Regions from separate parts of the Jeotgalicoccus sp. WY2 genome, predicted to be linked through region 1. Evidence: riboswitches for the same ligand, from Rfam matches in the RefSeq annotation. Region 1 holds a riboswitch; each other region holds the start of a gene.
The links. A riboswitch is a leader RNA that binds a small molecule or an ion and turns the genes downstream of it on or off. The one in region 1 is predicted to bind S-adenosylmethionine.
Positions count from the first base shown of each region.

Region 2: linked by a shared signal. The riboswitch ahead of G4D76_RS03805 (Na+/H+ antiporter NhaC family protein) and the one ahead of G4D76_RS11920 (methionine ABC transporter ATP-binding protein) in region 1 are both predicted to bind S-adenosylmethionine.
Region 3: linked by a shared signal. The riboswitch ahead of metK (methionine adenosyltransferase) and the one ahead of G4D76_RS11920 (methionine ABC transporter ATP-binding protein) in region 1 are both predicted to bind S-adenosylmethionine.
Region 4: linked by a shared signal. The riboswitch ahead of G4D76_RS15690 (methionine ABC transporter ATP-binding protein) and the one ahead of G4D76_RS11920 (methionine ABC transporter ATP-binding protein) in region 1 are both predicted to bind S-adenosylmethionine.

Region 1 covers NZ_CP049818.1:2,054,494-2,058,708, reverse strand. Annotated here, with positions in the region: gene G4D76_RS11930 (MetQ/NlpA family ABC transporter substrate-binding protein) at 1-503, opposite strand, end outside; gene G4D76_RS11925 (methionine ABC transporter permease) at 541-1,233, opposite strand; partial or broken gene G4D76_RS11920 (methionine ABC transporter ATP-binding protein) at 1,230-2,251, opposite strand; SAM riboswitch class I at 2,333-2,431, opposite strand; gene G4D76_RS11915 (thioredoxin family protein) at 2,469-2,702, opposite strand; gene G4D76_RS11910 (toprim domain-containing protein) at 2,734-3,141, opposite strand; partial or broken gene gcvH (glycine cleavage system protein GcvH) at 3,238-3,616, opposite strand; gene G4D76_RS11900 (Spx/MgsR family RNA polymerase-binding regulatory protein) at 3,684-4,040, opposite strand.
Region 2 covers NZ_CP049818.1:678,158-682,372, reverse strand. Annotated here, with positions in the region: gene G4D76_RS03820 (DHA2 family efflux MFS transporter permease subunit) at 1-60, shown strand, start outside; gene G4D76_RS03815 (hypothetical protein) at 100-600, opposite strand; gene G4D76_RS03810 (hypothetical protein) at 564-902, opposite strand; partial or broken gene G4D76_RS03805 (Na+/H+ antiporter NhaC family protein) at 1,053-2,356, opposite strand; SAM riboswitch class I at 2,419-2,520, opposite strand; gene G4D76_RS03800 (YceI family protein) at 2,773-3,303, shown strand; gene G4D76_RS03795 (LLM class flavin-dependent oxidoreductase) at 3,502-4,215, shown strand, end outside.
Region 3 covers NZ_CP049818.1:595,410-599,624, reverse strand. Annotated here, with positions in the region: partial or broken gene pckA (phosphoenolpyruvate carboxykinase (ATP)) at 191-1,778, opposite strand; SAM riboswitch class I at 2,055-2,159, shown strand; partial or broken gene metK (methionine adenosyltransferase) at 2,259-3,447, shown strand; gene G4D76_RS03340 (nuclease-related domain-containing protein) at 3,477-4,215, shown strand, end outside.
Region 4 covers NZ_CP049818.1:89,611-93,825, forward strand. Annotated here, with positions in the region: gene G4D76_RS00475 (putative RNA methyltransferase) at 1-245, shown strand, start outside; gene G4D76_RS00480 (class I SAM-dependent methyltransferase) at 302-616, shown strand; gene G4D76_RS00485 (SprT-like domain-containing protein) at 1,079-1,483, shown strand; SAM riboswitch class I at 1,527-1,626, shown strand; partial or broken gene G4D76_RS15690 (methionine ABC transporter ATP-binding protein) at 1,687-2,699, shown strand; partial or broken gene G4D76_RS00495 (methionine ABC transporter permease) at 2,752-3,349, shown strand; partial or broken gene G4D76_RS15695 (MetQ/NlpA family ABC transporter substrate-binding protein) at 3,473-3,839, shown strand; gene G4D76_RS15700 (MetQ/NlpA family ABC transporter substrate-binding protein) at 3,823-4,152, shown strand; gene G4D76_RS00505 (aminotransferase class I/II-fold pyridoxal phosphate-dependent enzyme) at 4,153-4,215, shown strand, end outside.

The DNA.
Region 1 (4,215 bases):
TCAATGCCTTCTTCGATTTCTACTAAACCGGCAGTAACGAAGAATGATAAGAAACGCCCTTCTTCAGCCGGGTTGTTCGATACTAAAATTGTCGAACCATCTGGAATATCTTCCAGTGAATCATAGTCATTTGAGTATACTGCCATTGGCTCGATATGCACGTTGCCGATGCTCTCAAGTTCATAGCCGTGGGACTCCACTTCACCGTCTAAGTATGGTGTATGCTGGAAAAAGTTAGCATCTACTTCTTCGTCAGCCAACAGTCTATTCGGTGTAGTGTAGTCGTTAACGATTTCAACGTTTACTGTGATATCTTCTTCAGCTAAAATTTCAGCTGCTTTTTCTAAAATTTCAGCGTGCGGTGCAGGTGACGCCGCAACTGAGATTTCAGCAGGCTCGCCTTCAGCACTGCCTTCTGTTCCTTCTGATTCCGAACTGTTACCGCATGCCGCTAAAACTAATACGAGTGCAAACAGAGTGACAATACCAAATATCTTCTTCATGTAATAGCCTCTTTTCATTATATTTTTTATTTGTAGATCAGCGTTTATCAACTGCTCTTGATGAGAAGTCTCCAATAATTTGGATGATAAATACGATGACCAGAATTACTACAGTTGCAACTAGTGTGACATCCGGCTGATTTCTAGTAAAGCCGACCATATATGCGAGATTACCAAGACCGCCTGCGCCGATAACACCGGCAATTGCAGTTGAACCGACTAGCATAATTGATGTCACTGTAATTCCTGAAATTAATGCTGGAAGTGATTCCGGAATCAGCACTTTCCAAATGAGTGTCCAAGTGCCGGCACCCATCGATTCAGCCGCTTCAATCACACCTTTGTCAATTTCCTTCAGGCCGATTTCAACTAAGCGTGCAAAGAACGGTGCCGCACCGATAATCAGTGCAGGCAGCGCACCGTTTGAACCCATTACCGTTCCCATAATTGCTTTTGTAAACGGCATAATCAAAATGATTAGAATGATAAATGGAATCGCTCTAAACAGGTTAACGATAAATGATGTTGCCCCGTATACTGGTTTCGCTAGACCCTTGTCATTCTTTTTCGATAAGAAGAGAATGATTCCCAGTATTAAACCGATAACAAAGGCCAGCGCTGTTGCAATTACTGTCATATATATTGTTTCGTAAGTCGCTTCAAGGACTGCATCCCACTTCACGTTTTCGAAAGCGAACATTTCTTTAAATGCTGTTAGAAATTCACTCATTTGCTTTCAACCTCCAGCGTGACGTCATGCTTTTTAAACTCTGCAGTAATTTTTTCGAGTGTATCCTGATTAATATCAAGAGCAATGTACAGATGGCCGTATGATTCCTGGTTCGTCTGTTTAATATTCCCCGAGAGAATATTCACATCGAGCCCGTAATCTTTAATGACCTGTGACACAATCGGAGATTTGGTACGCGTACCGACAAACGTCAACTTGACGATTGTCGATGTCGGGAATGCTGCTTTAATTTCTTCAATCGCAACCGTATGGTCATCATCCGAAATATCATCTTTAACGAAACGTTTCGTTACGTTAGATTGAGGATTCTGGAATAATTCGATAACCGGGCCGACTTCTACAACTTTACCGTTCTCCATTACAGCCGCGCGGTCACATATTTTTCTAATAACATGCATTTCGTGAGTAATTAAGACGATAGTTAGTTCATCTTTTTCGTAATATTAACGAGCAGATCGAGGACTTCATCCGTTGTTTCCGGGTCGAGCGCACTCGTTGCTTCATCACACAGCAATACTTGCGGTTCATTAGATAATGCTCTCGCAATACCGACACGCTGTTTCTGACCGCCCGACAATTCACTCGGATAGTTATTTTCGCGCCCTTCAAGTCCGACCAGTCTAACTAATTCCGCTACACGTGACTGACGTTGTTTTTTCGGCATCCCTGCGATTTCCAGCGGGAAACTGATATTTTCAGCGACTGTACGCGACCAGAGCAGATTAAAATGCTGGAAAATCATCGATACTTTCTGGCGTTTTTTACGCAGCTCCTTCATCGTCATCTGACTGATCTCGTCCCCCGTTACAGTAACAGTTCCATCTGTCGGCTGCTCCAGTCCGTTTAGTAGACGGATTAGTGTGGACTTTCCCGCACCCGAGTAGCCGATAACACCGAAGATTTCACCTTCTTTAACATTTAATCCGACATTATCCACTGCAGTTATATTTTGATTTTTAGTTTTAAATATTTTAGTAACATTACTAATGTCTATCATTTAGAATTCCCTTTCCTCTCTAGTGAAACAATAAAAAAAGCCTGCTCCAAAAATGAGTAGGCTTTTAAACGTTCATTATGCCTCTCATCTATGGATATCAATCCGGTGATTTGGCACCTTGTCACAGTGACGGTTGCCGTGGCTTCAAAGGGCACATCCCTCCACCACTCTTGATAAGAGTTAATATTTGATTAAATCTATATTATACTATTCGACATTAGTCAAACAGAAATTCTTCCAGCACTTCATTTAAATAAGGAACAGACTGGAACGCATAAACTTCTTTGACCAGTTCTCCATTTTTAAACAGCAGCAATGCCGGTGCAGAACGAATCTGATAATATTCGATCAATCTTGTATAAAAATTTAAGTTGATACGTTCATAGGAAATCTGTTTCGTCTCAGCAACGACACTGAGCATCGTCTCAGAGATATCACATGTTTTACACATTGTGGCAAAACCGAAAATAATGTAGCGTTCCTTATCCCGTATATTCTTTAATATATCTTCCGTTGAAATTATTTCCTTCACGATTAAACTTACCTTTCATTATTAGGCTCGTATCTACATAAAATCCATGTCTTAAGAGGAGGTTTGCGAGATAGTCATGCGGACAGCGTCCAACTTCTCCAAATTTCGGATCTATATAAATATGTGTACTTTCACTTAGATGTTTTTTAAACCACTTACGAATTTTTCTTCCTTCTTTATCCGCATCGGATAAAATAAAAATTTGAGAATCACCAAGCTGTTCAATAATTTCATCAAGTTTTGAAATACCCATCGTACCAAATGTGCAAATAATCTGTACAGGCTCCACCAGCACTTCTTCCAATCTGCGTTTGTCCGTTTTACCCTCAACAATGAGTACTTTATCAGAAAGATTCATTCGTATCACCCTTAGTTAAATTTTTAATATAAATTCACTTTAAGCAATAAATACCAGTTTAAAAAAACTCCGGACAAAAGTCCAGAGTTGACGTTATTATTTCTCGATTACTGCCTGGTAACCAGCAGCGTCAAGAAGATTATCTAATTCGCTTTCATCTGAAAGTTCAACTTTCAGCATCCAAGCACCTTCGTATGGACTTTCGTTAACAAGCTCCGGACTGTCTTCAAGCTCTTCGTTAACAGCAACTATTGAACCAGACACTGGTGCATAGTTCAGAAACAGTTTTCACTGATTCTACGCTGCCGAATGAATCACCTGTAGAGATGTCGTCGCCTTCTTCTGGAAGCTCGACAAAAACGATATCTCCAAGTTCAGACTGTGCAAAGTCAGTAATACCGATTGTAACAGTATTGCCTTCAACTTTAATCCATTCATGATCTTCACTGTATTTCAAATCTTGTGGTAATGACACGCTAAAACCTCCCTTTTAACTTATCATACTCATTGTTACATATTTAACACACTTTAAGCAAGAGGAATTATTTCAGTAATGCATTTTTATAAGTTTCCTCTTTGAAACCTAATAATACATCATCATCAAGTACCACCATTGGGCGTTTAATCAGCATTCCGTCACTTGCAAGAAGCTCCAGTTTTTCTTCTTCACTGAGGTCATCCATACGTTCTTTCAGGCCCAGCTCTTTAAATTTAGTACCGCGCTTGTTAAAGAAATCATCAATTGGATGGGATGATTTGTCCAGGATACCTTTTAATGTATCTTTCGCAGGTACATGCTTAACCATATCGATCACAGTGAACTCCAGATTGTTATCTGTTAAAAACTTTTTACCTTTGCGGCAAGTTGTGCATTTAGGGTATTCATAAAATGTAATCATAGTTATCCTCCCGAATAAGAAATAATTCTTACTTTTATAATACCCCAGATAAATTAATTTATACATATGTAAAAATGAAAAAAGTCCGAAACCTCAGGGGAAGGTCGCGGACAAGGGGGCCGGGGAGAAGAGTTGTATTTTTATATCTTCTAGTTCTTACTCTACCACCGGTTTA
Region 2 (4,215 bases), 1.1 Mb from region 1:
CTGGCATTTGTCGGGTTTGTACTTGCCTTTAAACTAAGCAGAACAAAAGATATGGATTAAAATTAAAAAGCTTACTGTCATTTGACAGTAAGCTTTTTTCTATGATTCGCTCGTATTTGAACCTTTAGCTCTTAAATACTGAGCGATAATAATAATGATTAAACCGATGAACATAAAGTACTGTACGATAAACTCCGATACTCCATTTAAGAAATCGAAAGGATAAATCAAGCGCCCTGCACTGTAAATCAGCAGTACAATAAAAATTAACTTGCTGGCCCACGATTCAGAACTGAAAATGAAGTACACTGAAGCGGCAGCGACAACAACAAATACGACAAAGAGCAGTGTATCGACTGCAGAAGCATCGTAAGACGTGATTTTTAAAGGACTGAGTATTTCAGAATTCATAAACAGTATTAAAAGGTTCGCACCGACAAACAGAATTAAAAATAAGAAACCGGAAATCAGCTGCTTATTTCCGCGCGCTGAGGACTGATGTTTTATACCGTGGTTCATTAAAGGAACCATGGCCAGTATTAACACGATAATTCCAGGCAGCACTAGTGAAATAACGATTTCTCCAAAGATGAAATACATGCTGAGAACAGTATGGCAAAATAGACACCGAGAATTGCTGCATCAGACCAGTATTTATTCCGTTCTTTCGGTAAATCTTTTGAAGCTACACGGGCAACATCTTTTGTTTTCGCGTTGTAATACGTTACGTAATCCTTGCCGGAACCTACCATTACATCAGCCATTATATACAATCTTTCATACTTAGCATCTTCGGTAACAAAGTGTTTATCAAACTCAGTATTCAGCGAGTTAAATGCCAGCTGATCATCTTCAGACAGCCCGCTGAATACTCTTTCATATTCATTTTTATAATTCGTCATAAAAACATCCTTGTATAATATATATATTCATAATTATATCAGATATTGAGCATTATATATTGTTATATGTGCGTTTTCATGGTATTACCTGTTTCATTTTTCACCTTTTAAAAAACGGATACAGCACCGCTGCATCCGACTAACATTTGTCTATTTCATTTCATCTTTAGAGTACTTCTTCGGGAAGCCAATCAGTATCGCAGCAATTCCGCTAAGAATTAACAGAATCGGATAGATTGAATAGGGCATGATTTCTACTGGAGATATTCCTGCTGCAAGTCCAGAAGCGGCAAGCATCTGTCCGCCGTATGGAATCAATCCTTGGAAGCCTGTAGCAAATGTGTCTAGTATACTTGCAGATTTTCTTGGATCAACATCGTATTCATCAGCGATATTTTTCGCAAGCGGACCAGTCATCATAATGGAAATCGTATTGTTAGCAGTGGATACGTCAGTCACGCTGACTAGACTGGCAATCCCAAGTTCAGCGCTTTTTTTCGTTTTAATTTTACTCATTATCGTATCGAGCAGGTAGGTGATACCGCCGTAATGGCTGACGAGACCAATCATTCCTCCGATTAATATCGTAATAATCACAATTTCCTGCATGCCTGCTATTCCTTCTCCGGCAGCTGATATTAGCGTGAGTATATCAAATGCACCTGTAAACAGTCCAAGTACTCCTGCAAGTACTGCACCGCTCATTAGTACAATCATTACGTCCACGCCGAGTAGCGCGATGATCAGCACTGCAAGATAGGGGAGGACTTCGATAAAGCTGAAGCTATAATTTCCTGTTTCACTAAGCGAAACATCGGCACTGAGAAAATATAATATGACTACAGTAAGCAGTGCTCCCGGCAGTACAATCCAGAAGTTCACTTTAAATTTATCAATCATTTTTACACCCTGTGTTCTTGTAGCAACGATAGTCGTATCGGAAATAAACGATAAGTTATCTCCAAACATCGCACCGCCTATTACAGTCGCGAGTGCGAGTGCCAGCCCAATCTCAGTCTGATCAGCGATACCGATCGCAATTGGTGCAATCGCTACGACTGTACCCATACTTGTTCCCATAGATAAAGAAACAAAACAGCAAATGATAAAAATACCGCTGAGTAAAAGACTGCCCGGGAGGAATGTTAATCCCATATTTACAGTTGAATCAACAGCGCCCATTGCCCCGGCGATTCCGGAGAACGCACCGGACAGCAGAAAGATTACTACAATCAGTATGATATTTTCCTGAGATGCACCTTTTAAATAAGCTGAAAGTTTATCTTTAAATGGTACTTTAAAATATAACAAGAAACCTGCCACTGAAGCGATAATAGCGGCGACAGTAATCGGCATCGCATTGAAGTCTCCTGCGAAGAGTCCTGTACCGATAAATAAAAAACAAATATAAATAAGGGCAGCAATGACACGATACTGCCTTTTTTATTAGACATAAATCCTCCTATTGAAAAATCCCCATTACTTATCAGTAAAGATAAGAGATGGGGACGTCCTCGGCTTATCTTCGAGCAGTGTCTGCTCCTGGAATTAGCACAGTACCTTACGATCTGTTGCTGAGGTATCGACGGGCCAGTCCCTACACCTCTCTGGATAAGAAGTTATTTAATTAATGAAATTAAGGATACATGCATAATAAATAAAGGTCAACTTTAATAATATAAGATAAAAAAGTTTAATTTTTCTGAAAATAGGCAATCGATTCATATATACTTAGAAATGAAAAAATGTATTAAATTTAATTTATTTTAAGTTTGTTACTTGCTTTTTGTAACTAAGTGTATTAATATAATTATAGTAATAGTTCGAAAGCGAAGCATTAACAAACAAAATTTTGGAGGATGAATTAATTATGGCTAAATTTGTATTAGACACAGCACACTCGGAATTAGAATTTACGGTAAAACACATGATGGTAACAAAAGTTAAAGGTACTTTCGGTGATTGGTCAATTAACTTAGATGTAGACAATATTGAAAATCTTTCATCAGCGAAAGTTACAGGAAGAGCAAGCACAGCAACAATCAATACTAAAGTAGCGGATCGCGATGCTCACTTAACATCTGCTGACTTCTTCGATTCAGAAAACTATTCTGACATTACTTTTGAATCAACTAAAATCGAAGGTTCAGGTTCAAAATATGATGTTACTGGTAACTTAACTATTAAAGATGTAACTAAAGAAGTTACTATTCCTTTAGAATTTAACGGTAAAGCGTTAAACCCATGGGGCGTTGATGTTTACGGTTTCGAATCTAAGTTCTCAATCAACCGTGAAGAATTTGGTTTAACTTGGAACCAGGCTCTGGAAACTGGCGGCGTTATGGTTTCTAAGGACGTTAAAGTTAACCTTGAGTTACAATTTAATCCTGCTGAAGCATAAGAATTAGAAATTAAGTAGCTGAAAAATGATATAGATATATGGGTCAATACTCCCTGGTATTCTTCAATGGATATCAGGGAGTATTTTTAAATTCAATATCATGAAGTTCTCAAGCACTTAGTTTCTTAAACATAGGATAAATTGATATTCTTAAAAGAAGAGTATATTTATCGATAAAAACTAAAGGATGTATAAACTATGAAACTGAGTATATTGGATCAGGCTCCTATAACTAAAGGCAACACAGCTGCGGGGGCTTTAATAAAAGCAGAAGAACTTGCGGTACTGGGTGACGAGCTCGGGTATGAACGTATGTGGATGGCTGAACATCACGGCACATCTGCTTATGCAAGTTCTGCTCCTGAAATTACTGCGGCACATTTGGCAGCTAAAACAAAAAATATCCGTATCGGCACCGGTGGAGTTATGATGATGCATTACTCTCCTTTAAAACTGGCAGAAGTGTTTAAAACACTCAGTGCATTTGCACCTGGCCGTATTGATTTCGGCATGGGCAGAGCACCAGGCGGGGACCAGTTCTCTATATACGCATTATCAGAAGGACGTCCGCCGATGGTACATAATATGTATGAAAAATTTGATACAGCTCTGCAGCTGATTAACGACGAAGTGCCGGAAAATGAGTTATATAACAGAACAATTGCTACACCATCTAACATCGTATTGCCTGAATCATGGCTGCTTGGTTCGAGCGGCAACAGCGCTGTAGAAGCAGGGCGCCGAGGTGCGGGTTATTCATTCGCTCAGTTTTTTAACGGCCAGCTGTCAAAACCGATTCTCGATGCATATAAAGATAATTTTGAACCCTCTGCTTTTATGGAGAAGCCTGAAATTACAGTATCTTATATGGTCACAGCAGCTGACACGAAAGAAGAAGCTGAATTTGAAGCA
Region 3 (4,215 bases), 970 kb from region 1:
GGATGTTTGGTAGACAATGTGAAATGAACAGAGTCTACAGAAAGAGCTGCATATACAATGTGAAATCAATAGAGTACATACAAACGCTCTGTATAGCCAATACCGTGTCATCGGCTAATCAAAAAACAACAGAACGATAAAAAAATCCCGGGATAATTTTTATCCCGGGATTTAATATATTCAAATATTATTAAAATCCGCCTTTTTCAGCAATCGCTGCTGATTCTGAACCGAATTTTTTGAAGTTTTCGATAAACTGCTCTTTAAGTGCTTGTGCTTTTTCATTGTAAGCATCAGCTGATTCCCAAGTGTTGATTGGTGCAAGAATGTTTTCAGGTACACCAGTTACTGATTTAGGAATTGACAGACCGAACATTTCATCTTCAGCGAATTCACCAAGTTCTAATTCACCGCTGATAGCGCGTCTGACCATTGAGCGTGTGTGTGCCAGGTTCATACGTTTACCAACACCGTATTCGCCGCCTGTCCATCCTGTGTTTACAAGATAAACATTAACGTCATGCTTGTCGATTAAATCACCAAGCATGTTTGCATATACTGTTGCGTGCAGTGGTAAGAATGGAGAACCGAAACATGTTGAGAATACCGGCTGTGGTGTAGTCACACCGCGTTCAGTTCCTGCAAGTTTAGAAGTAAACCCGCTCAGGAAGTGATACATTGCCTGATCTTTACTTAACTTAGCGATTGGAGGAAGTACTCCAAATGCATCTGCTGTTAAGAAAATAATTGTTTTCGGGTGGCCTGCAACTGAAGGAATGCGTGCATTGTCGATATGGTCAAGCGGATATACAGCACGAGTGTTTTCAGTAAGTGAATCATCGTCGTAATCAGCGTTGCCATTTTCATCAATCACAACGTTCTCGAGAACTGAACCGAATTTAATCGCTTTAAAGATTTCAGGTTCTTTTCTTCTGATAAATTAATAGTTTTAGCATAGCATCCGCCTTCGATGTTAAATACACCGTCGTCGTTCCAGCCGTGCTCATCGTCGCCGATAAGGTCGCGTTCAGGGTCTGCAGAAAGCGTCGTTTTACCAGTTCCTGATAAACCGAAGAATAATGCAACGTCTTTGTTCTCACCGACGTTGGCACTGCAGTGCATGCTGAGCACGCCTTGTTCAGGAAGCAGATAGTTCATAATAGAGAAGATAGACTTTTTCATTTCTCCGCCGTACTCAGTACCGCCGATAAGAATAATTTTCTTCTCTAATGACACAAGTACGAATACTTCTGAGCCTGTGCCGTCAACTTTCGGGTCAGCTTTAAAAGTCGGTGCTGAAACAATCGTAAATTCAGGGTCGATTGCCAGTGCTTCTTTTTTGTTTCAGGGCGGATAAACATAGTTTTCGCAAACATGTTGTGCCAGCTGAATTCATTAACAACCTGAAGTTGAAGCTGTGTATGCGGGTCTGCGCCTGCATAGCCGTTAAAGACAAATAATTCTTCTTTGTCATTTAAATGTAGTAACTTTATCGAATAAATTATCGAAAACTTCTTGTGAAATCGGCTGGTTCACATCGCCCCAGTCAATTTTGCTGTCCGATACACTGTCTCTTACGATAAAAACCGGTTTTTCGGGCTGCGTAAGTGTATTCTCGTGCTGTCCACGTATTCGCGTTGCGCGCGCAGGGCACCTGTATTTGTCAGAACTGCTTCGTCGCGTCGAATAGATGCTTCGACAAGTTCAGCGTTTGATAATTGTTTGTGTGTAGAAGGTTTGTTAACAAGACCTTCGATTAAACTTTTATGATTAACCATGATTCGCCTCCAAAATATTTGTCATTAACGAACTATTTAGAAATTAGTATAACACATTCGATTTTATGTTTACACATATAATACGATAACGCATGTGTATATTGATATATATTTTTCAATGTTATTTCATAAGTATAAGTTATAAATGGCTTATAAAACATTAAGAATATGTTTTTAAAATAGCAGATTAATTTTAAAGAGATTAAACCTGTCACAAATAACACTTTGTTAATCTTGATTTGAATTTCACAATATTGTAAGATGAGTATAAGTTATCTCTTATCCAGAGGTGGTGGAGGGATTCAAACCCGATGAAGCCAGAGCAACCTCCTTTTTCAAGAAAGGTGCTAAAGAATGCAGAGTAATTCTGAGCGATAAGGGAAAAGGGCGAGCCTTTTTCTCTGTTTAATATGGAGAAAAAGGTTTTATTTTTTGCTTTTGAAGAGATAGCTAAATCAGCTATAAAGGAGATTTTTATAAATGTCAGAACGTAAATTATTTACTTCAGAGTCAGTCACAGAAGGTCATCCGGATAAAATCGCAGACCAGATTTCAGATGCGATTCTCGACGCAATTCTTGAAGGGGACCCATACGCACGCGTTGCCTGCGAGACTGTAGTAAATACAGGGCTTGCAATGATCGTCGGTGAAATCAGTACGGAAACATACGTTGATATTCCGAAAACTGTCAGAGAAACAGTAAAAGAAATCGGTTATGTCGATGCGAAGTACGGTTACGATTATAAAACGATGTCTGTATTAACAGGCATCGAGCAGTCGGGGAAGACATCGCTGTCGGTGTAAACAATGCATTTGAAACACGTGAATCACAAGGTGTCTCTACAGGTGCAGGCGACCAGGGATTAATGTTTGGCTATGCAACAAATGAAACGAAAGAATTCATGCCGCTGCCAATTTCACTGGCTCACAAAATTTCACGCCGTTTAACAGAAGTACGTAACGTAAAGACAGCACGATTTCTTACCTGCGCCCAGACGGTAAATCACAGGTTACTGTTGAGTATGATGAAGACGGCAAACCGCTGAGAGTAGATACAATCGTTATCTCAACTCAGCATCACGAAAATATTCCGGCAACTCAAATTTATGATGATCTGCTGGAACATGTCATTCAGGAAGTTGTTCCTGCGGAGCTCTTAGATGAAGAAACTAAATATTTCATCAATCCGACAGGCAGATTTGTTATCGGCGGACCGCAGGGTGATGCTGGACTTACAGGCCGTAAAATCATCGTCGATACTTACGGCGGATACGCTCGTCACGGCGGCGGCGCATTCAGCGGTAAAGATCCGACTAAAGTTGACCGTTCTGCAGCATACGCTGCACGCTACATTGCAAAAAATATTGTGGCGAGCGGCATTGCAGAAAAATGTGAAATTCAGCTGGCATATGCAATCGGCGTATCACAGCCCGTATCTATAGCTGTCGATACTTTTAATACAGGGAAATACGATGAAGGAAAAATTACAGAAGTCATCAGAGAACTGTTTAATTTATCACCAGATGGTATTATAGATATGCTAAACTTAAGAAGACCAATTTATAAACAAACTGCGAGTTATGGACACTTTGGTCGTACGGACATCGATTTACCGTGGGAAAAACTCGATAAAGTCGATGCGCTGAAAGATCTTCTTAGAAATAGCTAATTTAAGCAGTTCGGAAAGAGAGGAATAATATGAATACTGATATTTTTACAGATCCGATATTTATCGCGGTCGCAGCAGTACTTCTCATCATCGCAATATGGTTTTTAGTATATTACTTTAAACACCGCAATGAAGTGAAAACTGTGGAACAAACTTATTCGAAAGAAAAAGAGTCACTTGTTGAAAAATATGAAAGTGAACATGAAGAGGAACGTTTAGGACACAAGAAAGAAATGTCTACTTTAAACGAAAAGTATCATAACGATACGACATTACTCGACAACAAACTTTCGAGCCTGCATCAGTTTACTGTAGATAAAGGCGAGTATTTAACAGACCTTTCTTTAATACAGTTAAAAGACAAACTTGTTAAAGATGAAAAAATCCGTGAGACAGATATGATTATTCTGTCGAACATTTATTTACCATCAAGAAATTACACAAACACGCGTAAAATCGATCATTTAGTATTAACGCGTACCGGCATTTATCTGCTTGATTCTAAATACTGGAGCGGCCACATTTTACACGGTGTGAATGAAAATCAGTTTGAAGAAATACCGTATGTTGAATCATTCTTCGACCTGCTTGAACTTGATAAGCAGAAAGAACAAACTTTAATTTTTGAAAAAGCAGATTCAGAAAACGTTTCGGTTAACCATTACAACGGTATTATCGATGAAACAAAAGTGACTGCTGAAAAACTGAAAAATAAATTTAAATTACAATATGATATCGTACCGATTATTTACTTTAATCCGAAAGATA
Region 4 (4,215 bases), 470 kb from region 1:
GAATTTCTGACATCATAACAAACCAATCGGCAGAAAACTCACTGCTGTTTGATGCAGGGTCTGGTGAAGGCTCTCATTTAAAGATGATTCAGCATAAGGTAAACACAGAAACGCTGACAGGCGTCGGTCTTGATATATCAAAAGCAGGTGTCATGATGGCTGCGAAAACTATGAGGGGCCGGTATGGTTTGTCGGAGATCTTGCAAATCCGCCGCTTGCTGACAAATCATGCAAGTTTATATTAAACTTTTTATCCCCTGCCAATTACGCTGAATTTAAACGAATTTTAACTGAAGACGGCATGATTATAAAAGTGATTCCGGGAAGCGGATATTTAAAGGAATTGCGTAATGAACTGTTCAATAATACCGGTGAAAGTGAATATGAAAATAACGATACACTTGAATTGATGAAGAGAAATGTTAAAGTAGTAAGTGAAGAACGTATTACTTATAAGAAAACTCTCAATGCTTCAGCATTGAAGGACTTAATTTCCATGACGCCGCTTGGCTGGCATGCAGATGATGCACAGATTGAAACATTTATAAGTAGCGGCGATAAAGATATTACAGTAGATATGCATATCGTTATTGCACAAGAAGAAAAGAACAGCTGAAATATTTTCAAAATAATTTCAGTTAATAACTTGCTATTTAAAACCGTATAGGTAATAATTACACTAAAGAAAACGAATTTCCATGAAATATTACCCTGTTTATTACAAACAGGTTACAAAGCAAAAGAATTAGGCTAATAACCTTGAAATATGCTGAACATTAAAATATAATGAAATACATTAAGAAATACATAACAGAACGCACAAACATAAGTTAAAGCTATACTCTTCATATCATTAACTAGTCGTTCTTCGATAGTGCCTTTGGCCTAGATATCATATTATATTATTTATCTGTTAGGGAGACTTTAGATCTCCCTTTTTTTATTGCCTTTTTTAAGGCGGTTAAAACATTAAGAAGGTGAACATATTATGAACAATAGTGAATTACATAACTGGGCCGATAAATTCTCAGGGACAATTTCGGTCTCGAGCTCGATATTCCAATCAGAGTGTCGAAAAATGAAGTCTAAGCTCGGTGCATTTCAGATTAAATTGCAAAACAGAAAAGTTGTATCAAAAGAAATTGTAATGTCACACAGCTTTCTTATTAACAACTCCAAGGAAACTATTCTAGATGTGCTTTATCATGAGTGCGTGCATTACGCACTTTACACATTAAAGAAACCTTACAGAGATTCAGACCGGGAATTTACCGAAACACTTGAGCGTCTCGGTATTGCCAAAACCAGAACATATAAATATAAAGGGCAGGCTTATTTATATGAGTGCAAAAATGCAGCTATCAATTTACGAAAAGAGTCAAGGGCTATAACAAACGTTATATTTGCAGGCATTGCCGTGGAAAGTATATCTATAAAGGCATGGTTGAATCACTCTGATAACAAGTTATTAAAAATTGTTTGACTATTTTTTCAAGTTACTCTAGTATGAAATACAATTAAATATGAAATTATCCAGAGAGACGGAGGGATCAGGCCCTGTGAAGTCTCAGCAGGCTTTTTAAGTACTGTGCTAATTCCTGCAGGCAGCGGCTTGGAAGATAATCACAAAACGCCATTTGTCTATATAGATAAATGGCGTTTTTTAATATACATAGGAGGGAATTCATGAGCATTCAGCTGAATAACGTTTCAAAAACGTATCATTTAAAAGGAAGAAATGTTGAAGCATTAAAACCGACATCATTAAAAGTTGAAACCGGTGAAATTTTTGGGCTGATCGGCTATTCCGGCGCTGGGAAAAGTACCCTGGTAAGATTGATTAATTTGCTTGAAAAACCTTCGACGGGCACAGTTATTGTTGGTGACGACAATCTGACTGAATTATCATCTAAGGATTTAAGAATAAGACGCCAGAAAATCGGCATGATATTCCAGCAGTTTAACTTAATTGAATCAAAGACAGTATATGAAAATATTGAATTTGTACTTAAAGCGAGCAGATACAATAAAAAGATGTGCCGAAAAGAATTGAAGAGCTTTTAAAGCTCGTCGGTCTTAACGATAAATCCAGTATCAATGCAGCAAATTTAAGCGGGGGACAGAAGCAGCGTGTCGGTATTGCGAGAGCGCTTGCCAATAATCCCGATATTCTCTTATGTGATGAAGCAACGAGTGCACTTGATCCAGATACGACTAAAAGTATTTTAAATCTCTTAAAGAGTATTAACAGAACGCTCGGCATTACGATAGTGATTATTACTCATGAAATGGAAGTTATTAAAGAAATTGCCGACCGTGTAGGTGTGATGTCCGACGGTGAAATTATTGAAAGCGGCGAAACTTACAATGTATTCAGTCATCCTAAAGAAGGAATTACAAAAGATTTCGTGCAGGAAATATATAATTTTGAAGTGCCGGAACAAATTAAAGAAACGCCTGAAAATCAAGTCATTACAATTCAGTTTTTGAGTGAAAATGCTGAAGAAAACTATTTAAATCAGCTCTACAGAGACTTCGATTTAAGTATTAGTATTTTAAACGGCAGAATCGAATATATTAAAGAAAAGCCGCTTGGATTTTTAATGTTTCAGGTCTCAGGAAAAGTTGAAGAAATCGAGCGTCTTAAAACACATATCGATAATACTTCCGGCATAGAAAGGGTGGGTTATATTGGATAACTTCAGTCAGCTTTGGCCATTATTGTACCGCGCACTTTTAGAAACGGCACTGATGGTCTCAATTTCAATATTCTTTGCAGTACTAATCGGACTGCCGCTCGGTATTCTGCTCTATATTACACAGCATCCGCTGCTTTTTAAAATTAAACCGTTAAATGCCACACTGGGCTGGCTCGTAAATAATCAGGTCTTTCCCTTTTATAATTTTAATCGTGGCAATTATGCCGTTTGCAACATGGCTCGTTAATGCTTCACACGGACCTGTTTTTGCCAGTGTTGCACTGTCGATTGCTGCCGTGCCGCTTTTTGCACGTCTTGTTGAATCCAGTTTTAACAGTGTGAGTGACGGTGTTATTGAAGCGAGTATCGCAGGCGGCGCACCGATTTATTTAATCGTGACAGATGTTCTTCTGCCGGAAGCGAAGAAGAGCATCACTCAGGCAATTACGCTGACGATTATTTCGATTATTGCATTCAGTGCAACAGCCGGTGTTGTAGGCGGCGGCGGGGTCGGTGACCTTGCTATCAGATACGGCTATTACCGCTACGACACATTGACGATGATTGTGACAGTAATTGTACTTGTTATTATTGTACAAATCGTCCAGTGGGCCGGAGACTTTATTTCTAACAGAGCGGAGGAAAGATAAATGCGCGGAATTATAATATTTTTAATCGGTACATTAGTCGTTATATTAGGTACCAGTATTCTTTTATATGAGGATGAGGGAGAAGTCATTACTATCGGGGCTTCAAGCGGGCCTTTTGCCGATATGGCATCGTTCGCATTAAAGCCGGTGCTGGAAGAGCAGGGTTATTCTGTTGAAATAGTTGAATACAGCGACTACATTCAGCCGAATAATGCGCTCGCCAACGGAGACAGATGCTAACCTCTTTCAGAATGTGCTCTTTATGGAAAGTTTTAATGAAGAAAATGATGCTGATTTAAAAAATATCATCCAGGTGCCGACAGCGCCGATGGGGCTGTACAGCAGTGAATTTAGTTTACTGGAAGATATCACGTCAGGCAGTGAAGTTGCCCTTCCTTTAGACCCTGTTAACTCCAGCCGCGGATTTTTAACACTGCAGGATGCGGGTTTGATTACAATTAGAAGATGCAGATATGTTTGCTATCGATGAAGCAGACATAATTGATAATAAGAAAAATCTTGAGTTTATTTATCAGGATGCCGGTCAGTTGCCGAGAAGTGTTGAACAGATTGGTTTATCACTTGTGCCGGGTAACTTTGCACTTGCCAGTGAAATGAACCTGGACGATGCATTAACTTTAGAAAACATGAACGAAAACTTCAGAAACCAGATTGTAATTAACGGTGATGATGCAGGCACTAAAATGGAAGAAGATTTAATTAAGGCAGTAGAGTCCGAAGCGTTTAATGAAGTGATCGATGCTGACTTTAAAGGATTCGATAAACCAGAGGAGGATGAGTAAATGGCGAGCGAACGATTAAACTCATTAAGCCCGAGCTACTTCAGCAGTATGATGAATGCTGAG